Regions from separate parts of the Mesorhizobium sp. CNPSo 4670 genome, predicted to be linked through region 1. Evidence: riboswitches for the same ligand, from Rfam matches in the RefSeq annotation. Region 1 holds a riboswitch; each other region holds the start of a gene.
What was found. A riboswitch is a leader RNA that binds a small molecule or an ion and turns the genes downstream of it on or off. The one in region 1 is predicted to bind thiamine pyrophosphate.

Region 1 (7,248 bases):
CCTGGTCTATCTGCTGGCCCGCGACATGCTCGGGCAGAGGCGTGCGCTGGCCGCGGTGCTGTTAATGCCGTCGCTCTATTTCTTCGGCTGGCCGACCCCGCAGTTCAATCATGACTACGCGCAGATGCCCTTCTGGGCCGCTATCTGCTGGCTGTTGTGGCGTGCGGGCCGCGGCGGTGGGCCGGTCTGGTGGCTGGCGCTCGGACTGGTGTCGGGCGTCGGGCTCTACGCCAAGTTCTCGACCGGCCTGCTGTTGCTGTTTGGCGCGATCTGGCTGTTGTCCGACGCGCGGGCACGCAGCCGGCTCGCCACGCCTTGGCCATGGCTTGGGCTTGCGGTTTTCGTCGCTGTCGCGGCGCCGCTGGCCGTCGAGCTCTACCGCGTCGATTTCCTGCCGCTGACCTACGCCGCCTGGCGCGATCAGTGGGTGATGGCGCATCGCTCCCGCTTTTATTATATCGGCGTCCAGACGGCCGGACTCTGCGGCTTTTTTCTGATGCTGGCGATATCAGGGCTGCTGCGGCGCTCGCCCCCGCCGCAAGAGCCAGTCGGGCGCGGTACGCTCGTCTATCTCTTGTGGATGGGACTTGGCCCGGCGATCCTCATCATGGTGGCGTCCCTGTTCACCGGCACAGGCGAGGCCTGGGGCGCGCCGATGTACAATCTTGCGGGCGTTGTGGCGCTCGCCTTCCTGGGCCACCGTCTTGGCGCCGTCGAGATGCGAAAGCTGGTAATCTGCGCGCTCATCTGCATCGTCGGCATATCTGGTGCCTATGCGGGCATCCGCTGGACGAAATGCAATTTGCGGGGGCGCATGGACGCCGTCTGCTGGCCGGCGCAGAATATCTCGGATGAGGCAGAAGCCGTCTGGCACGCGGCGACGCCCGGTCGGCTCGACATCGTCGGCGGCCATAGCATTGTTGCGCCGCTGGCGGGCCTCAATGCTTATGACAAGCCGTCGATCTTCACCGAGCTGAACATGCAGTACGCCCCCTGGATCACCAAGCAGCGGCTGCGCGATCACGGCATACTCCTGGTCTGGCCCGGGCGCGACGTGCCACCCTATCTGCAGGCGTGGCTAGGCAAACTGCCGGTCAAAACCGTTCTCTTCGACTGGTCGCTCAAGGCGCCGCCGATGGCGATCAGCTTTGCCGCCGTTCCGCCCGGCGCGCCGCAGCTGCCGAGTGTGATCGACAGCCTCGCCCAACCCGGCACCTGAAGCAGGTCGGCCGGTCCGCTGGACGAAGCAAGAGACAATGCCCATTTATGGGGAGATCCAACTTGCTTTTTGCGCAATTCCAGACGGAAAATCGCCACGCATCTTTCCTGGAATTGCTTTTTGAGGAGACGTGATATGGCGACTTCGACCGAACGCGCAGTGCTTGCCGGCGGCTGTTTCTGGGGCATGCAGGATTTGATACGGCGCTATCCCGGCGTCATCTCCACCCGTGTCGGCTACAGCGGTGGCGACGTGCCCAATGCCACCTACCGCAACCATGGCACCCATGCCGAGGCCATCGAGATCAATTTCGATCCGGCCATCATCAGCTATCGCACGCTGCTGGAGCGCTTTTTCCAGATCCACGATCCGACGACCCGTAACCGGCAGGGCAACGATGTCGGAATGAGCTATCGCTCGGCGATCTATTACACGAGCGATGAACAGAAGCGGATCGCCGAAGACACCATCGCCGATGTCGACGCCTCTGGCCTATGGCCGGGCAAGGTCGTCACCGAGGTCGCACCGGTTGGCCCCTTCTGGGAAGCCGAGCCTGAACATCAGGACTATCTGGAGAAATACCCCAACGGCTATACCTGCCACTTCGTCAGGCCGGGCTGGAAGCTGCCGGTTCGCGAGAAGGCGGTTTCGTAAGGTTTACAGCTCCGGTTCTGCCAGGCATGCCGCTCGACGAGGTCGCGAGCGGCATCGTTGCATTCCAAGCGCCTTTTCAGTCAACTTGCCGCGTTGGTGAAGCCGTCCAGCTTTTCACCAATGTCCGAAAGTGCCCTTAGAACGATTGTTGCGACCATGTCTTGCCGATCGGGATCGAGCATACGAAGACCCCGCTGGATTGTATCACGCCAGCTGGTGCCACGGTTCCATGCTTCGGCAAACACCGCGGCGAGGTCGTCTTGCCTGCGGGCAGTTTTCATCGCCTCGACAAGCAAGCTTGCCTGAAGAACGTCCTTTTCCCGCTTTGCGGCACCGTTTGCATTCGTTTGGCGCAGGGAGGCAACAATCAGTTTGTGGACAGCATATCGCTCGGGTGAGGGGACCAGCACCGGGACTCCGGATCGATGCAGCAAGACGGTTCGTACGGGTTCGCGGATCAGAAAATCCAGGAATCGAAAAGGCCGCGCCGACGCGCCGCCCAGAGACGGCATCGCGCTCGCGTGGTCGGCATAGTCGTCGCTGCCCCGGTTTGGGGTCAGGAATTCGACCTTATACCGGGAGGCATTTTCGAACTGCGTCGTGCGACTGGCATCCGTTCGGTGCGGAATTTCGCGAAACGAAGGATCGATATCGCGCAGTACATCCATAATCGGCGGCAGACTGTCGTTCACTTCGATGGAAACCGAGTGAATTGAGCAAAGTCGGCATCGCCTGTTTGTAGCGCCACCCCCGGCAGCCTTACCCCCAGATATCCGGCGTAGGTCTGGAACGCGACGGTGCCGACCAGTACGCCTCGCAGGCGGAAAACCCGGCCTTGCCAAGGGCTTCAACGATATCACCGGTGAATTTCTCCGGCTCCATTAACCCAGCCTCGCGGACAAGCGTCGATACAAGCTTGCGACGGCTCTTCAGGTCGCTTTTGATTTCCCTGAAGGCGGCAACGCGTTTTGCGATCTCGGGATTGTCGGCCGGGCCGACATATCGTCTTGTTGTCTTCGGCCGAGTCTTCTCAAAATACCAGTAGTCGCGGCCTTTTACCGGGACTCGCACGAAATTGCCCGCGGTCGAGAAGTCGGTTTGGAACGAGGCGTCCAGGCTTCGTTGCACGAGTTCAGCGAACAAGGTGCGATAAGCGATGTCGATCGATTTCATCGTGCGTTCGACCAATGTCTCTGGGTTATAAGAAATTTGCGGTTCTCTTATAGCTGCGCGCTTTTGCTCCCGCATTTCAAGCGAGTTATAAGAAAATTGCGGAACATTTATAACCGTCGGACTGATGCCACGCTCATACGCCACGGAGCAATCTATTGCGGCGGGGAACGGGCTGCGGCGGGTTATCAAGCCTGCTGCGTCGGATAGACGGTCAGGATATTGACGTTGACCCTTGGTGGCTGCGAGACCGCGTAGAGCATGGCGGCGGCGATGTCCTCGCTCTCCAGTTGCTCCATGTCGCCCAACCTTTGCTCGACAGCCAGCCGAACATCGTCGCGCATATTGGCGGTGAACTCGGTCCTGACCGCGCCCGGCTCGATCACCGTGACGCGGATGCCGTCCTTGCTGATTTCGCGGCGCAGTGATTCCGCCATGGCGCTGGCCGCATGTTTGGTACCGGAATAGACCACAGATGGATGGATGTAGCGGCCGGTGCCCGACGAAACGATGACGATGTGGCCTGATCCCTGCCGTTTCATTGTCGGCAGCGCCGCGTTGATCGTGTAGAGCAGACCCAGAATGTTGATGTCGACCATCTCCCGGTATTCGCGGGTGGTGGTGTTCTGGAAGGGTGCGGCGACGCCGACACCGGCAACATTGAACAGCATGTCCAGCCGGCCATGGCTTTCCAGCACGCGCCGGACCATGGCTGTGGCCTGCGCTTCATCGGTGATGTCGACCTCGATTGCCAAGGCCTCGCCGCCGTTGTCGCGGATGCGTGCGGCCAGGTCGTCGAGGCGCTGCCGACGTCGCGCCGCAATGGCGACGACAGCACCTTGCTCCGCCAGCGCCAGCGCGGTTGCCGCGCCAATGCCCGAGGAGGCGCCGGTCACCAAGGCGATTTTTCCGTTGAGTTCCTGCATGTTCGTTGCTCCTGCTCAGAGGGAGATTCAGGTGTGCTCGACGCCGATGATCGCAGCCGTTCGAAGCATGTCCTCAAGCTAGGCAGCAGACACCTACCGAAAATGCGATAGAATGCCATCATACTCATTGGAGAATATGGCATAATGCGAGGTAGCGAATATGCAGAGCTGAAAGCCTTTGCCGCTGTAGTGGCGCACGGCAGCTTCGCCCGTGCCGCTGAAGATCTGCGGATTTCAGCATCGACGCTCAGCCAGACGATCCGTCAGCTCGAAACGCGGCTTGGCCTGCGCTTGCTCAACCGGACGACACGCAGCCTCTCTTTGACCGAAGCCGGCGCGCGCCTGCATGCGCGCTTTGCGCCGGCGATGGCCGAGATGGAGGCGGCGGTCGGCGATGCGACCGCCTTGCGAGACACGCCGGCCGGCGTCTTACGCGTCCATATGCCCAGCGTTGCCGCCGCCACCTATCTGGAGCCGGTGCTTGGCCGTTTTCATGAGGCATGGCCGGACATCGTGCTCGACGTGACGATCGACGATGCCTCCGTCGATATCGTCGAGGCCGGCTATGATGTCAGCGCCAGGCTTGGCGAATTTCTCGAAGCCGACATGGTCGCGGTGGCGCTTGGCGGCACGCAGCGCCAACTCGCAGTGGCCTCGCCGGACTACCTCGCCCGCTACGGATCGCCGTCGGCACCTGCGGATCTGCTCCAGCACCGCTGCATCAATTGGCGCCGGCCGGGGAGTGCTGGGCCCTACTCATGGGAATTCGCCCGGGATGGCCAATGGTTCTCGGTCGCGGTCAATGGTCCGCTTGTCGTCTCCAGCCGCGACATGGCGATTGCCGCCGCCGTGCAGGGCGTCGGCATCGCCTTTTGGGCCGAAGACCTCGTGGGTCCGCTGATCGATGCCGGCAAGTTGGTGTCGCTCCTGGATAATTGGTGCGCGACCTTTCCCGGCTGGTTTCTCTGCTACCAGAAGCAGCGTCATACATCACCGGCGGTACGCACCTTCGTCGATTTCCTGCGCCATGCGCATACCAGGCGCCAAACGCCGCCTGATGGTTGAGCGTCTGTCGCTCGACGGTCCGGTTTCGCGGGCCTGGCGCAATGCTTTGGAAGAGCGCACCAAAAAACCACTTTCGTTTCAGCTCGAATGGTGCTTTAACCCGCGCATCCACAGGGGTGCTCCGTACGGTCGGGGCTGAGACGGGGGCGGCAAGCCCACAGACCCTAGAAGCTGATCTGGGTAATACCAGCGGAGCGAGGCGGGCGATGTTTTCAGGCGCACAGATTTCCCTATACCCCATGGCCGACGATTTCGTCGGCGTCATCTTTGGCGCGCTGGATGGGCTCGACCCCTACCGCGATCGGCTCAGGATCGAGACCGACGACATCTCGACCTTGCTGGTCGGGCCGCCCGAAGTGCTATTTCCGGCGATGCGAGACCTGTTCGTGGCGGCGGCACGCAGCGGCAAACATTGCGTGTTGTCAGCCACCATCTCGCGCGGCTGCCCTGGCGAGCCGGATGATCCAATCTGCCGTTCCGATGTACTTGGTGGGCCTGTCGGCCCCCTCGGTCCGCGCAAGGATGCGGCAATCGCCGCGGTGCGTGGCGCGGCTTTGACCGGCCAGCCGGCGGCAGCGCAGTTCTCGCTCTATGTGATGGGCACCGACGACCACATGGACGAGATTTACGGCTGCATCGATTTTCTCAAGCAGTCCGGCGTCTATGAGCGCTCGAAGCATTTCTGCACGAAATTGCGCGGGGATGCCGGCGCGATCTTTTCGGCGCTGGACGAAGCCTTCTGCCGCTTCGGGCCAGGCGCCGGCCACGTAACCCTCGACGTCACGGTCTCGGCGAACAGCCCGTCGGCCAGCTGAGCGGCCGCGTTCGCGACCCCGTCAACGGTTATGCCCGTGGCCTCATCATCAGCCGCTTCGAGTCCGATCGCGAGCCTTCTTGTCAAGGCAGCACCGGCCATGATTTCGGTCGGGTTGCTGCTGCTGGCATGGGAGCTCTATGCCACTTATTCCGGCATCAAGCCGACGACACTGCCGGCGCCGTCGCGCGTGTTCGAGCAGGCGATGCTCAATCGCGAGGCGCTGGTCGAAAACGCCATTCCCACCATCCGCGCCACGCTGATCGGCTTTGCCTTTTCGCTCAGCGCGGCCTTTGCGTTGTCGATGCTGGTCGACTTCTCCCGGCCGCTGCGGCGTGCGCTGTTTCCCGTCTTCATCGTCAGCCAGACCTTGCCGCTGGTGGCGATCGCGCCGCTGGTGGTGCTGTGGTTCGGCTTCGGGTTGATGCCCAAGATCATGCTGGTGGCGCTGGTCACCTTCTTTCCGATGCTGGTGGCACTGGTGCAGGGCTACGAGGCGACGGAGGCCGAGATCGGGCAGATGCTGCGCGCCATGGGGGCGGGGCGCTGGCGCGTCTTCGTGTTGGCGCGGCTGCCCTCGGCGCTGCCCTATTTCTTCGCGGGCCTGAGGATCTCCATCACCTATGCCGTGGTCGGCGCAATCTTCGCCGAATATGCCGGTGCCGCGAAGGGGCTGGGCATCTACATGCTCAACGCCAAGAACAATTTCCGCCCCGATCTGGTGCTGGCCGCCGTCGGTGTCAGCGCCGCGCTCACGCTCACTCTGTTTGGGCTGACGGTGCTCCTGCAGCGCCTTGCCATGCCCTGGGAACGGGCCGCCGGCCAGCACCCCGCCGGGACGGGGCCGTGGCGATGAGCCGGCTCGAACTGCGGCATGTGCGCAAGGCATTTGGCCGGCTCGACGTGCTCGCCGACATTTCGCTCAGCGTCGGCGCCGGTGAATTCGTCTCCATCCTCGGGCCGTCGGGCGCTGGCAAGTCGACGCTGTTCCAGCTTCTGACCGGCGCGCAGCACGGCGAGGGCGAGATGTTCTTCGACGGCACGCCGCTCGACGACCACGGCAGGCATTTCGCCTTTATGCCGCAGCGTGACGCGCTGATGCCGTGGCGAAGCATCCTCGACAACACGACGCTTGGGCTCGAAGTGCAAGGCATCAGGCGCAAGGCGGCGCGGGCGCGCGTTGCGCCGCTGTTTGCCGAGTTCGGGCTCGCCGGCTTCGAGCGGCATTTTCCGGCGCAGCTTTCGGGCGGTATGCGCCAGCGCGCGGCTCTGCTGCGCACCGTGGTGCAGGAGCGAGACATGCTTTTGCTGGATGAGCCGTTCGGCGCGCTCGATGCACTGACCCGCACCGCCATGCAGCGCTGGCTCGAGCAGATGTGGCGGCACCATCGCTGGACGGC
Region 2 (7,248 bases), on a different contig from region 1:
CGCCAAGGGAAGAAATCGTCTCGATATCGCGTGCTATTCCGGCACCCCCGCTGGAGTCCGACCCACCGACGACAAGCACATACGAGTCTCGCTTCAGCGCCATTGATCTGTCTTTTTGAGCCATTCTCGCGTGCGCGCTTCGGGGGCGTCGTTCAGCGTGATGTCGGTGACCACCGCCGCGCTGTCCGCGCCAGCCTCGAAGACACCGTCGAGCCGGTCAGGATTGAGGCCGCCAATAGCGACCAACGGGATCGGCGTGACCCGGCACCTCCACTCGCCGATCCGCTCAAGTCCTTGCGGCGCCCACTTCATCTTCTTCAGGATGGTGGGATAGACCGGTCCGAGCGCGATGTAGTCGGGTTTGGCCGCCATGGCCGTCTCCAGTTCGGCATGATCATGCGTGCTGAGCCCGAGCCTCACGCCGGCCGCCCGTATCCGCGCGAGGTCGGCGGTCTGCAAATCCTCCTGACCGAGATGAACGAAGTCGCAGCCTTCCTCGATTGCCAGGCGCCAATGGTCGTTGACGATGAGGTGGCATTGTTGCTCGGCGCACAGGGCCTTCGCCTTCCGGATTTCGGTGCGCAACCCGGCCTCGTCCATGGTCTTGATGCGCAGTTGCACCAGCCTGACGCCGAGCGGCGCCAACCGCCCAATCCAGGCGGTGCTGTCGACGATCAGGTAGAAGGGATCGAGCTTCATGAGAAAGCCGCCCTGCCGATCGTCGGCGTCGACGGCACGGCGACCTCGCGCGGTTCGAGCACTCCCGAGCTGAAAGCTTCACGGCCGGCATCGACCGCCTTGCCGAACGCACGCGCCATGCCGACCGGATCGGCCGCCTTGGCGACCGCCGTGTTCAGCAGCACGGCGTCAAAGCCGAGCTCCATGACGGTCGCCGCGTGCGATGGCCGCCCGAGGCCCGCATCCACAATCAGCGGGACGCCTGGGAAATGTCCGCGCATCGAGCGCAGCGCCGTAATGTTGACCGGCCCGAGGGCGGAACCGATTGGCGCGCACCACGGCATCAAGACCTTGCAGCCCGCTTCCAGCAGCCGCTCGGCCACAACAAGATCGTCGGTGGTGTAGGGGAATACCGCAAAACCGTCCTCGCACAGGTTGCGGGCGGCTTCGACCAAGCCGAACACGTCTGGCTGCAGCGTGTCATGGTTGCCGATCACTTCGAGCTTGATCCAGTTCGTGCCGAAGACCTCGCGCGCCATTTTCGCGGTGGTGACCGCCTCCTTGACGGAGTGGCAGCCAGCGGTATTGGGCAGGACTTTTACGCCCAGCGAGCGGATCAACGACCAGAATTGTTCGCCAGCCCTCCCGCCTGCCATCTCACGCCGCAACGAGACGGTGACCACCGAGGTGCCCGACGCCTTGACGGCATCGGCAAGCATGGCCGGCGAAGGATATTGAGCGGTGCCGAGAAGCAGGCGGGAGGCAAGCTTAGCTCCACAAAGCTCGAACATGGTCTAGCCTCCCTGCATGGGCGAGAGGATTTCGATCCGGTCGCCGTCGTTCAACCGGAATTCCGCCCGGTTGGCCTTGTGCACCAGGTCGCTGTTGACGGCCGTTGCCAGCCAATCGCCCTCATAGTCGAGCGCGGCAAGCAGCGCCGCCAGCGTTGTCGCGGCAATTTCAAGCGCCTCGCCGTTGACCATCAGTTTCATGAACGAGTTCCTTGGTTCTGTCCTGATTGAAGACAAGGTCGGCAGCCTGGCGCGCCATTGCTGGGGCGAGGAGAAAACCGTGACGATAGAGCCCGTTGATCGCGATGATCTCACCGTTCGTTTCGACACGCGGCAGGTTGTCGGGAAAGGCTGGACGAACACCGGCGCCGGTCTCGATGATGCCAGCCTCGCCGAAGGCCGGATGGAGGGCATAGGCAGCACCTAGAAGCTCCATCAACGAACGCGCCGTGACCGGTCCAGTGGACTGGCTCTCGATCATCGTCGCGCCAACCATGAAACGGTGGTCGTTGCGCGGCACTATGTAGATCGGAAACCGCGGATGAAGCAGCCGGACTGGGCGCGACAGCGAGATATCAGGCGTGCGCAGGATCAACATCTCGCCGCGAACGCCGCGCAGCCGATCATCGACCGCTGCCATTCCCGTGCAGTCGATCCGGCGATCGAAACCGGTAATCTGCCGGGCATCGGCCCCAAAGCGGAATTCGACGCCCATCGCCGCCAGTCTGTCATGAAGTGCCGCCATCGCCTGGCGCGGGTCGAGATGCGCCTCGTCTGGGAAATGCAATCCGCGGCGGAAGCGGCCGGCGAGGTCGGGCTCGAACAACGCGATTTCATCTTCATCGACACGCCGATGACCCGAGGTGCGGCTGGCGAACCGGTCGAGCTCGCCCGCATCGCGCGGCGCGGCCACGACCAGCGTTCCGGCCCGCGTCACTTGGCCGGGCGTTGCCGCCTCCCACCAGTCTGCGGCATTGCATCCGAGATCCAGCACCGGCTGCTCGGCGCTTTCACGCTCGCACCATGGCGCCAGCATGCCGCCGGCGAACCACGACGCATTGCCGCCGAGGGCATGTCTTGTCTCGGCAACTGTAACCGACGCGCCGCGTGTGGCGAGTTCGAAAGCGGCGGTGAGGCCGGCGACGCCGGCCCCTTTGACCAGCACCCTCATGATGACGTCTGCACCCTTGGCATAAGTGGTGCACCGGTCTCGTCCGCCGGCACATAGAGATCGCCGCCTTCGCGATATTTCGCCGCCATCGCCGCCATGCCTTCCTTCTGCGCCTCGGCGCGGATGTCGTGGGAGATACGCATGGAGCAGAATTTCGGTCCGCACATCGAGCAGAAATGCGCCACCTTGTGCGCCTCCTTGGGCAAGGTCTGGTCGTGGAAGGAACGCGCGGTTTCGGGATCGAGCGACAGGTTGAACTGGTCCTCCCAGCGGAACTCGAAGCGTGCGCGGGAAAGGGCATCATCCCTGACTTTCGCCGCCGGGTGACCCTTCGCCAGGTCGGCTGCATGGGCGGCGATCTTGTAGGTGATCACGCCGGTCTTGACATCGTTGCGATCGGGAAGGCCGAGATGTTCCTTCGGCGTGACGTAGCAGAGCATGGCGGTGCCGAACCACCCGATCATCGCCGCGCCGATGCCGGAGGTGATGTGGTCATAGCCCGGCGCAATGTCGGTCGTCAGCGGCCCCAGCGTATAGAACGGTGCTTCGCCGCAGACGGCGAGCTGCTTGTCCATGTTCTCCTTGATCTTGTGCATCGGCACGTGGCCAGGCCCCTCGATCATCACCTGGCAGTCCTTGGCCCAGGCGATTTTCGTCAGCTCGCCGAGCGTCTCCAGCTCGGCGAATTGCGCCGCGTCGTTGGCATCGGCGATCGAGCCCGGACGAAGGCCGTCGCCGAGCGAAAAGGACACATCATAGGCGCGGCAGATGTCGCAGATTTCCGCGAAATGCTCGTAGAGGAAGCTTTCCCGGTGATGGTGCAGGCACCATTTGGCCATGATCGAGCCGCCGCGCGAGACGATGCCCGTGACCCGGTCAACGGTCAGCGGGATGTAGTGCAGCCGCACGCCGGCGTGGATGGTAAAATAGTCGACGCCCTGTTCGGCCTGTTCGATCAGCGTGTCGCGGTAGACCTCCCAGGTCAGGTCCTCGGCAATGCCGTTGACCTTTTCGAGCGCCTGATAGAGCGGCACCGTGCCGATCGGCACCGGCGAGTTGCGCACGATCCAGTCGCGGATGTTGTGGATGTTGCGGCCGGTCGACAGGTCCATCACCGTATCGGCGCCCCAGCGGATCGCCCAGACCATCTTTTCGACCTCTTCGGCCATCGAGGAGGTGACGGCCGAGTTACCGATGTTGGCGTTGATCTTGACCAGGAAATTGCGACCGATAATCATCGGTTCGCTCTCGGGATGATTGATGTTGGCGGGAATGATCGCGCGGCCGCGCGCCACCTCGTCACGCACGAATTCCGGCGTGACAAAATCGGGAATAGCGGCGCCGAAGCTCTCACCGTCGCGTGGCGGCTTGCCGCGGGCAATCTCGCGTCCAAGGTTCTCGCGAATGGCGACGAACTCCATTTCGGGCGTGATGATGCCGGCGCGCGCATAGGCGAGCTGTGTCACCGCCTTGCCCGATTTGGCCCGGAGCGGCCGGTTGCGGACCGGAAATTCCGGCGTCAGGCGCTCGCCCGCCGCAAATCCGTTGTCTTCCGGCCGGACATGACGGCCGTCATAGGCTTCGACATCGCCACGCGCCGTAATCCATTCATGGCGAAGCCGGGCGAGGCCCTTTTCGATGCTGGTTTCGACCGTCGGGTCGGTATAGGGACCGGACGGATCGTAGACCGTCACGGGCGGTTCGCCTGCCGTCGGGTGGACGGAGATTTCGCGCATCGGCACCTTGATCTGCGGATGGAGGCCGCCGGACTTGTGGATTTTCCGTGAGGCAGGCAGCGGTCCCGTTGAGACGGCTGGGGTTTGGGCATTCATCGTGAGGCTCCTTTGCTCATTGCATTGGAGACCCAGTTCTGTGCCGGAAGGATGAAAAGACGCTTTGATATACCTGCTTGGAAACAGGTCTTCGGGCGTAAACTCCCGCAATGCGCTTGCACCGTCCCTACGCCAGTATGAACTGGATCAGGTTCAACGGGTCACTGCGCCGCGAAAGCCAGCAGTATCTCAGCCCCTTGCCGGGACTCCCCTGGTGAATGCGCCGAATTGAAAGGGCCGGCGCTGCTTTGTCAAGTGCCTTCGGCCGGCGTGACGACCGGCGGCTAATCAGAACCGGCCGCTGAGTTCGCGCAAGTATCGCGAGCAAGGTACGCCTAGCGGAGCGGCGAAGCGCCCAGGATAGGCGAGCCATCACGCGGATTCGAAACCTTTCCAGCACGGCATTTTCGGCTTGCCGAACCGACGTTGCTATCGCCCAGGGATGAGATTGCTTTAGATGTCTGTCTTGCTCGCCATCGGCAATCCTCCCGCGTGGACTAGACGCCCCGTTTGTTTCCCCAAAGCAGAACATGAAGCTGCGGCAGTACACGCGCCTCGAACCACCTGTCGCGGGTCACCTTTTCGACCAGCCATTCCATGCGTTTCATCACACCAGCCATGTCGATGAGCGCGTCTTCGTGACCGGGACGCGGCGGCGTGTGATTGCCGGGCTGTAGATAGACGAGCAATTGCGGGTAGCGCGCCGCGGCGTCCTTCGCGTAGGCATAGTCATCGTCATCGAAGACGACGAGCTTGAGCGCCATCTGCGGCTTGGCCTGCGCCGCCTCGATGCAGGCGTCGAACGCGGCCCAGTCTGTCGTCATTTCACTTGAGGGCGGCTTGGGGCTCAGCACCAGCACGTCGAGATCAGCGAACCATTGCTTCGGCACCGAGCCTTGGGTTTCCAATGCAAAACGGTAGCCCTCGCCATGCCCGCGGTCGATCAGCGGGCCAAGCGGCTGGATAGCCGGATTGCCGCCCGACAGCGACACCATCACGGGCTGACCGCCGGAAAGCGCAATGACCTTGTGCCAGACCGCGTCGGGAGACATCATCTCCCAATCATGGCGGAAGCGACTGTCCACCGCATGCAGACTGTCGCACCAGGAACAGCGATAATCGCACCCGCCCGTTCTTACGAACACTGTCGGCAAGCCGATCAGCATGCCTTCGCCTTGAATGGTCGGCCCAAAAATCTCGCTCACGCGGATTCCAGGATGCAAGGCGCTGGTCATGGCCGGTATTCCGCCCAGGTTTTCGGTGTCTCGCTCACCCACACGGCGGAGGTTTCGGGTAGCCGAACCTTGCACCAGTCGTGGAAGTGGCGGGCCAGACATTCCGCTGTGACACGGTCATGCCCCAGCACCTCGTTAAGATGCCGATGGTCGAACGTTCCATCGATGTAGTGCTTGAGCGCCGTTAGGTCTTGATAGTCGCGGACAAAGCCATGTTCGTCCAGTTCGCCACCTGAAAGCTCTACCACGACTATGTAGTTGTGGCCGTGTAGACGCGCGCACTGATGGTCTGGTGGCAAGGAGGTGAGCTGATGTGAGGCCGAGAAATGGAACTCTTTGGTAATGCGGAACATCACGCGCTCCTTGTCTGGACAGCGTGGAGCCAGAAGTCCGCGTCCTCATAGTCTGTCGGGTCGGCAATGCCGGCCAAATCGAATGCTTCGCGCCGTTCGACGCATGTCCCGCAGCGACCGCAGTGACGTGCGCCGCCCTTGTAGCAGGACCAAGTCGCCTCGAACGGCGTGGCATACTTTGCCCCCTCGCTGACAATGTCAGCCTTCGACATATTCACATAGGGTGCGTAAAGGCCGATATCGGCGTAGCCTGCGAGCGCATGGTTCTGCATCGTCTGAAAGGCGTCGATAAAAGCGGGCCGGCAATCGGGATAGATGAAATGGTCTCCGCCGTGGACTGCAGTGGCCACTGCATCAGCCTTCTGCGCGTCGGCAACCCCGAAGGCGATAGCCAGCATTATGGCGTTCCTATTCGGCACCACCGTGATCCTCATGGAGTCTTCGGCATAGTGCCCGTCGGGCACGTCCACATTATCAGTCAGTGCCGAGCCGCTGAGGCTCCGGCCGACATCGCGGATATCGATGATCTGGTGCGGAACACCCAGCCGTTTGGCGCAGATAGAGGCAAAGCCGAGTTCCTTTTTGTGCCTCTGGCCGTAATCGAACGAAAGCAGGCCAATGAGTTTCTGCTCGGTCGCCACCTTGTGAGCGAGCGAAACAGAGTCCAATCCGCCGGAGCAGATGACGAGGGCATTCATGGTTTGAGTCCTTGTTTTGACCGGGTAAGGCTGCGACCGGAGATTTCTCTGCGCTCCCAATACTCCACGAAGCTGGTTTTGTGAATGGGCTGGACGCGATTGAGATGCACGTACCTTGATGTCAGGGTCCCCAACATGGCTTGCACGCGATTTGCCGCGCATCTTCGACCGTTAGCGGCTGGGGCCGGCACTGCGTATAGGCGGAGAGACGATAGAGAAATCAGCCAACATGCGGTCCCGGAATGGGGCGATGCCGTTCAGCTCGCGCACTTCTCTGCCGATATCATCGAGGACTACAAGCGCTTGATCGCCACTCTGCAACGGATTGCGGACGGGCTGAAAAACCTCGGAACCAGCGAATGACACAGGCGTCGCGCCATAGGCCGAACTCCTACACGCGTGCCGCAATGCATTGGAGAAAGCCGCGTGCCGTCGAGATCCTTTGAGAAGGACGTTCAGATACCGCTACAGGATCTTGCTGCAGCGACCT
Region 3 (7,248 bases), on a different contig from region 1:
TGAGCGCCGCTCCGTGTGGTTGAAAGCGGCGCTCGCCGCCCTCAACGCCCGCGAGCTCCGGATCATCGAGGAACGCCGGCTGAGCGACGAAGGCGCAACGCTGGAAGCGCTTGGCGAGACGCTTGGCATCTCCAAGGAACGCGTCCGCCAGATCGAGGCGCGTGCCATGGAGAAGCTCAAGGTGGCGCTGGTGAAGCAGAATCCGGAATTTCTGGCGACTGCCGCCTGACCCGCAGCAGGCGCCTTACTTGTCGGTGACGATCTTGACCTTATCGCCGGCCGAGACTGCGGCACCCGGCGACAGCGCGTTCAATACGCGGAACAGGTCGAGCTTGCGGTCGACACCAACCATCTGGGCGGAAAGCGAACCCATCGTCTGGCCGGGTTGAACGGTGACGACGCGGATATGCAGCGGCTTCAGCGCCGCCTTTTCCGCGGCACTGAGGATTCGAAACGATCCGCTCACCGAACGCGCCACCGCATCCAGCGAGGTGCTGGCCGACGGTGCCGCGGTCAGCAGCCGGTAAACCTGGCCGCCGGCGCGGATCACGGCAATGTCGAACTGCCAGCCTTCGGCGCCGGCATGCGCGGTCGCCGCCTCGTTGCCGTTGATCGTTTCCTGCTTGACGGTGCTGTCGTCGAGACCAGCCACCCAGCCGCTGCGGATATAGTCGGTGAGCGCCCTGTTCTTGTCGATTGAAACACCGTCGAAACGGATCGCCATGTCACCAGGCCCGGTTGCCGTCACCGCCGCCGCCGAATTGTCGATGATGAAGCCCTGCGGCACCGAGAAGGACACGCCGAGGCCCGGATGCAGGAAGGTTTCGCCGCGCACATAGCCTTCTTCCGGCGTGTCGCCATAGAGCAGGCCGTCTATGCCGGCGAGGAAGGAATCGCGGTCGCGGGTGCCGAAGCCGGGCGCGCCGAACTGGCGGGCATGGCGCTGCGCCAAATCGATGCGCTGCGGCGTGTTGGGGTGAGTGGCCAGGAAGTCGAGGCTGGCGTCGGTGGCGCCGCTGATCGAGCGGAAGTCGGTATAGGCCGACATCGACTGCAGGAAGCGGCCGGCGGCGAAAGGATCGTAGCCGGCTTCGCCGATCGACTTGATGCCGATGGCGTCCGCCTCCAGCTCCTGGTTGCGCGAGAATTGCGCCAGCCTCAGCTTGCCGCGGATCAGCGCCGCCTTGGCGGTCGGGCTGTCGCCGAGCACATCGGAGACCACCTTGGTCGCCAGGCCTTCCTCAGCTTCCAGCTGCTGGCGCTGCAAGCCATGGTTGGCGGTGACGTGGCCCATCTCATGCGCGATGACCGCGGCCAGCTCGGCCGAATCATTGGCCAGCGCCAGCAGACCGCGCGTGATGTAGAGATAACCGCCCGGCAGCGCGAAGGCGTTGACGTTGGGCGAATTAAGAATGGTGATGCGATAGGTTTGCGTCGGATTGGCCGACACGACAGTCAGATTGCCGACCACCTTGGCGACCATGCGCTCGAGCTTGGGATCGGAATATTCGCCGCCATAGGTCGCCAGGATGCGCGGATGCTGCGCCTTGGCCAGTTCGGCGAGCTTGCTGTTGGCGGCGACATTGTCGACGGTGATCGGCCTGTCGGAAGGCTGGAAGCCGGATTCCTGAACTTCGGGAGGCGTGAACATCTGGCAGCTCGCCAGCACCACGGCAAAGCCGGCCAGCGCGAGAAAGCGCGCCAGCGGATTCATTCGTAGTTTGTCAACGCCGATCGCCAGAACGGCTTCCTTTCGGGTCCCGGCGCATGACCACGAAAATCGGGGGCGATCTTCGGAAAATGTCATGCGCTATCTCAAACTGCTGCAGCATCCGTCGCGCGTCCCCTCGAGGGGCGAGCGGCGGATGCTGCAGGCAAATCACGGCCTATGCCGGACCAGTAGGGCGGACCTAGCCACACTCCTCCAGTCATGGCAAGCAAGCGCCGCATCGCCTGGAGCCGGTTTGACCGTAAATTATGTCCGCTTCCGGGCAACATCTCGTGATACGGCATCGCCGTCACCCGCGCCGATATAGCGCCGGAACACTTCCGGACCAGCCCCGGTGAAGAAATCGTCCGCCTTTCCGGTTGCCGCGACAACGCCATTGTCCAGAAACACCACGTGCTCGCTGATTCGGCGGGCATCCTCCGGCTGGTGGGTGACGAACAGCACCGTCATGCCTCGTTCTGCGTGCAGCGTGGCGACCAGATCCAGCATGTCGTCGCGCAGCGCCGGTCCGAGCGAGGCGAAGGGTTCGTCGAGCAGGAGCACCGGCCGGTCGCGGACCAGGACCCGGGCCAGGGCGACGCGCTGGCGCTCACCGCCGGAGAGTTCGCGCGGCAGGCGCTTTTCCTTGCGGGCAAGGCCGGTGCGTTCGAGCGCCTCGGCGATCGCGGCGCGGTCCGTTCCGTTGAGCCGCAAGGATGGCGAGCGGCCGAGCCCGACATTCTGTTCGACTGAGAGATGGGCGAAGAGATTGTTTTCCTGGAACACCATCGACACCGGCCGCGCTGACGGTGGCTCGGCGCTGACATCGGCCCCGCCGATCAGCACGCGGCCCGACTGCGGCGTCTCGAAGCCTGCCACAAGGTTGAGCAGTGTCGACTTGCCAGAACCGCTCGGCCCCATGATGGCGGTGATTTTCGCCGCGGCGAAATCGACATCAAAAGCGAGCGGCGCCTCGCCATAGCTGAACGACACCTGGTCCAGCCGCACCGGGGCGCCCTTTTCAGGCCTGCTGGCCACCCCGTCAGGCATCCCGGTTCTTCTCCGTTCCCAGCCAGTGCGCCGCCATGATCAACGCGAGGCAGACGAGGCCGAGCAGCAGCGCCAGGCCGGCGGCGTCCTGCGTGCGGTAGCTGCCCATGCGCGCCAACAATAGGTAGGGCAAGGTCTGCACCGAATCACTGCCAAACAGCGCGATGACGCCGAGATCGCCGAGCGACAGCGCCATGGCGAAAGCAAAGGCGGTGGCGAGCGGCCGCCGCAGCGACGGCCAGTCGACCAGCATCAACCGGTTCCAGCCCGTGATGCCGAGCTGCTCACAGAGCCGTTCGTGACGCTCGCTCGCCGCATCATAGGCGGGACGGACAGCGCGCAGCGCGAAGGGCATCGCCATCACCGCGTTGACGGTGACGACCATGACCGGGGCGATGGCAAAGACATCGCCGACATGGCGCAGCAACAGGAACCAGCCGGCGCCGACGACGATCGGCGGCACGACGAGGACAAAACCGGCGCCGGTATCGGCGACGTGTTCGAGCATCGTCTTCGCGCCGGAGCGGCGGTTCAGCGCCAGCGCCCGGCGTGCCATGGTCAGCGCCAGCGACAGCGCCACGGAAAGCAGTGCCGACAGGAAGGCGAGCACCGCGCTGGTCAGCGTCGCCTGCCGCACGACGACCTCGCCGGCAAGCCGGCCGAGATTGGCGCTAAGCCCGGCCATCACCGTGGCCGCCATCGGTCCGACGACGAACAGCAGCGCCAGCACGATGAGCACGACGTTCAGCAAGGTCTCGGTCCCATTGACGGAGAGGTAGCGGCGCGGCGCCACCGGCAGGTTGGTGTCGCCGACCACATTGGCGCCAAGCCGCGTCAGCGCCAGCACGACGACAAACGTCAAGGCAATCTGCAGCAAGGTCAGCGTGACCGCCCGCGCGGGATCGAAATCGAACCGCAGCGCCTGGTAGATGCCGACCTCCAGCGTCGTCGCGGCCGGCCCGCCGCCGAGCGTCAGCACGATCGTGAACGAGGTGATGCAGAGCATGAAGACAAGCCCGGCGACGCCAGGCAGGGCCGCGCGGAGCGTCGGCCATTCGATCAGCCGGAACGCCGGCCGTGCGCCCATGCCGAGCTGGCTGGCCAACCGCCACTGATCGGCGGGAATGGTCTGCAATGCCTCAAGGAACAGCCGCACGCTGAGCGGCAGGTTGAAGAAGACATGCGCGACGAGAATGCCGGACAGGCCATAGATGCCCGGCCAGTTCCCGCCGCCGATCATCGCGAACACGCCGGCAAAATAGCCGGCGCGGCCATAGAGAGCCAGAATGCCGAGTGCCGCGACGATGGCCGGCAGCGCCAATGGTACGGCAAACAGCTGCAGGATGAAGGCGCGGCCAGGGAAGCGTGGATGCCGCGACAGCGCGCGCGCCACCAACAGCGCCGGCCCGACCGAAAGCAGCGTCGAGAGCGCCGCTTGCCACAGGGTAAAGCGAACGACGCGCAGCAGGTAGGGATCGAAGGCCGCCCAGGCGCCGGAGAATTCGTGAGCGCCTTCGAAAAGCAGTCCGGCAAACGCGCCGCCGATCAGCAGCGCGATGGCGGCGAGCGCAATGATGCCGGCGGTGATGCGGGGGTCAGTTGGATGGCGCGTGGGCATGTCGCGCTACCCAACGCTGTCATGGGTGTCAATTGATTGAAATGCTTGGCTAAGGTCTAGTTCCCGCCCACCCCCCTCTGTCCTACCGGACATCTCCCCCGCAAGGGGGGAGATTGCTCGTTTCGCCACCCAGGCCAATTTCCAAAATGGCAGGAATGAGCGAGGCGACAGAGCTGCCGATCTCCCTCCTTGCGGGGGAGATGGCCGGCAGGCCAGAGGGGGGTGACTTGGCACAAACATATGGCGAAGCTTGAATCCTACTTGCTCATCGCCGCCAGCCATTCATCGACCCAGGCCTTGCGGTTGGCGGCGACCTCTTCGGGGCTGAACAGCAAGGTCTTGGTCGGCTTGACCAATTTGTCGAAGGCCGGGTTGAGCGGCTTGTCGGTCTTGCCGGCCGGGAACATCCAGTTGGTCTCGGGGATGGCATCCTGGAATTTCGGCCCGGTCATGAAGGCCAGGAACTTTTCCGCAAGCGGGTTTTTCGCCCCGGTCGTGGTGATGCCGGCAACCTCGATCTGCAGATATTCGCCCTCTTCGAACGACGCTGCCTGGTAGCGCTCGGTGTTCTCGGCGACCATGTGATAAGCCGGCGACGTGGTGTAGGACAGCACCATCGGCGCCTCGCCCTTGGTAAACAGGCCATAGGCCTCGCTCCAGCCGGGCGTGACGGTCAGAACTTTCGATTTGAGCTTGGCCCAGGCCTCCGGCGCCTTGTCGCCATAGACCGACTTCACCCACAACAGCAGGCCAAGGCCCGGTGTCGAGGTGCGCGGATCCTGGATGACGATCTTGTCGTCGGCGCTGCCTTCGACCAGGTCCTTCAGGCTCTTCGGCGGGGTCTTTAGCTTTTCAGTGTCGTAGACAACGGCGAAATAGCCATAGTCGAAAGGTACGAAAGTATCGTCGCTCCAGCCGCCCGGCACATTGACGTCGGACACAGCGCCATGCGGCGCAAACAGGCCGGTAGCCTTGGCATCGGCGGTGAGATTGGTGTCGAGCCCCAGCACGATGTCGGCCTTGGTCGACGCCCCTTCCAGCCTGACGCGGTTGAGCAGCGCGACACCATCGGCGACGGAGACGAAGTCGACATCGCAGCCGCATTCGGCCTCGAATTCCTTCTTCACCACGGGACCCGGACCCCAGTCGGCGGTGAAACTCTCATAGGTGTAGACGGTGAGCTTGTCCTTGGCCAAGGCAGGTCCGGACAGGGCCACGACCATGGCTGAGGCAAGGGAGTAGAAAAGCGTGCGCATCGGCGCCTCCTTCGTTCGAATTGAAAGGAATTGAGGCGCCGGACTGTCCGAAACGTCTAATCCCTCCGCCGGTACAAACCGGATCAGGTTCAGCGGGTTGGCGAGATTGCCTCTCAGCCGGTCCGCGAAGATCGCGTCCGGCACCCCGTTAGAGCGTTTCGAGACATAGGCCGGGCCGATCCCTCACGCAAGTGGCAGTTTGCCGGCCTTCCGTTTCCCGTGCCGGGCTGGTAAGGGCCACACGATATGAGCACATTCACCATCCTGCTTGGCGGCGATCTCATCCGCACGCCACGGCTCGACCATCAGGTCGAAGGCTCCCGCGTCATCGCCGCCGACGCCGGCATCGGCCATGCGCGGCTGCTGGGCCTTGTCCCGGAACTGTGGGTGGGTGATTTCGATTCCGTGCCGGCCAACCTGCCGGACGACCTCGCCGCCGTGCCCCGCCGGACCTTTCCGGCGGAGAAGGACCAGACCGATGGCGAGCTGGCGGTCGCCGCCGCACTGGAGCGCGGCGCGACCCGCCTGGTGCTCGCCGGCGCTTTCGGCGGCAAGCGCGCCGACCACGCCTTCCTGCATCTGGCGCTTGCCCTGCGGCTGGCCGAAGCCGGAACAGAGATACTTTTGACCAGTGGCGCGCAGGAAGGCGTCCCGCTGCTGCACGCCAAAGCCGGCTTCGACTATGCCGACGGCACGTTGTTTTCAGTGCTCGGCTTTTCCGATCTTTCCGGCCTGACCGTCACCGGCGCCAAATGGCCGCTCGACCGCGTCAGGGTCGCGTTCGGCTCGTCATTGACCATCTCCAACGAGGTCAAGGGCCGCCTCGAAATCACACTTGGCCAGGGCCGCGCGCTGTTGCTCGCCCACCCTTATCCACTGCCTGAAAGCTGAAATGGCCCCGCCTCTTCTCAATCTCGACGGGATAAAACTGACCTTCGGTGGCACGCCGCTGCTCGACGGCGCCGCCTTGACCGCTTCTGCCGGCGACAAGATCGCGCTGGTCGGACGCAACGGGTCGGGCAAGTCGACGCTGCTGAAGATCGCCGCCGGCCTGATCGAGCCGCAGGATGGCGAAGTGTTCCGTCAGCCCTCGGCAACCGTCCGCTATTTACCGCAAATGCCCGACATGGAGGGTTTTGCGACCGTACGCGCCTATGTCGAGGCAGGACTCGGACCCGCCGACGATCCGTACCGCGCCAGCTATTTGATGGAGCATCTCGGCCTGTCGGGCGAGGAGCGGCCGAACGATCTTTCCGGCGGCGAGGCGCGACGCGCCGCCCTTGCCCGCGTCATGGCGCCGGAGCCCGATATACTGCTGCTTGATGAGCCGACCAACCATCTCGATCTCTCGGTGATCGAATGGCTGGAGGAGGAGCTCGTGCGCACCTCCTCGGCGCTTGTCGTCATCTCGCACGACCGCCGTTTCCTTGAGCGCGTATCGCGCGCCACCGTCTGGCTCGATCGCGGCCAGACCCGCAGGCTGGACAAGGGCTTTGGTCATTTCGAGGAATGGCGCGACCTTGTGCTGGAAGAGGAAGAGCGCGAGCAGCACAAGCTCGGCCGCCAGATCGTGCGCGAGGAGCACTGGCTGCGCTATGGCGTGACGGCACGGCGCA

Region 2: linked by a shared signal. The riboswitch ahead of thiC (phosphomethylpyrimidine synthase ThiC) and the one ahead of AC0ZT5_RS08820 (YkoF family thiamine/hydroxymethylpyrimidine-binding protein) in region 1 are both predicted to bind thiamine pyrophosphate.
Region 3: linked by a shared signal. The riboswitch ahead of thiB (thiamine ABC transporter substrate binding subunit) and the one ahead of AC0ZT5_RS08820 (YkoF family thiamine/hydroxymethylpyrimidine-binding protein) in region 1 are both predicted to bind thiamine pyrophosphate.

The regions. Positions count from the first base shown of each region.
Region 1 covers NZ_JBWJFQ010000004.1:15,468-22,715, forward strand. The annotation lists gene AC0ZT5_RS08795 (glycosyltransferase family 39 protein) at 1-1,219, shown strand, start outside; gene msrA (peptide-methionine (S)-S-oxide reductase MsrA) at 1,355-1,873, shown strand; partial or broken gene AC0ZT5_RS08805 (nucleotidyltransferase family protein) at 1,954-3,046, opposite strand; gene AC0ZT5_RS08810 (SDR family oxidoreductase) at 3,232-3,969, opposite strand; gene AC0ZT5_RS08815 (LysR family transcriptional regulator) at 4,114-5,034, shown strand; TPP riboswitch at 5,137-5,250, shown strand; gene AC0ZT5_RS08820 (YkoF family thiamine/hydroxymethylpyrimidine-binding protein) at 5,241-5,849, shown strand; gene AC0ZT5_RS08825 (ABC transporter permease) at 5,949-6,704, shown strand; gene AC0ZT5_RS08830 (ABC transporter ATP-binding protein) at 6,701-7,248, shown strand, end outside.
Region 2 covers NZ_JBWJFQ010000029.1:977-8,224, forward strand. The annotation lists gene AC0ZT5_RS31880 (hydroxymethylpyrimidine/phosphomethylpyrimidine kinase) at 1-103, opposite strand, end outside; gene AC0ZT5_RS31885 (thiamine phosphate synthase) at 94-699, opposite strand; gene AC0ZT5_RS31890 (thiazole synthase) at 696-1,469, opposite strand; gene thiS (sulfur carrier protein ThiS) at 1,473-1,670, opposite strand; gene thiO (glycine oxidase ThiO) at 1,639-2,640, opposite strand; gene thiC (phosphomethylpyrimidine synthase ThiC) at 2,637-4,472, opposite strand; TPP riboswitch at 4,579-4,695, opposite strand; gene queE (7-carboxy-7-deazaguanine synthase QueE) at 4,970-5,707, opposite strand; gene queD (6-carboxytetrahydropterin synthase QueD) at 5,704-6,060, opposite strand; gene queC (7-cyano-7-deazaguanine synthase QueC) at 6,060-6,758, opposite strand.
Region 3 covers NZ_JBWJFQ010000005.1:205,497-212,744, forward strand. The annotation lists gene AC0ZT5_RS11850 (RNA polymerase factor sigma-32) at 1-229, shown strand, start outside; gene AC0ZT5_RS11855 (M48 family metalloprotease) at 245-1,714, opposite strand; gene thiQ (thiamine ABC transporter ATP-binding protein) at 1,976-2,758, opposite strand; gene thiP (thiamine/thiamine pyrophosphate ABC transporter permease) at 2,751-4,376, opposite strand; gene thiB (thiamine ABC transporter substrate binding subunit) at 4,634-5,632, opposite strand; TPP riboswitch at 5,676-5,790, opposite strand; gene AC0ZT5_RS11875 (thiamine diphosphokinase) at 5,879-6,523, shown strand; gene AC0ZT5_RS11880 (ABC-F family ATP-binding cassette domain-containing protein) at 6,525-7,248, shown strand, end outside.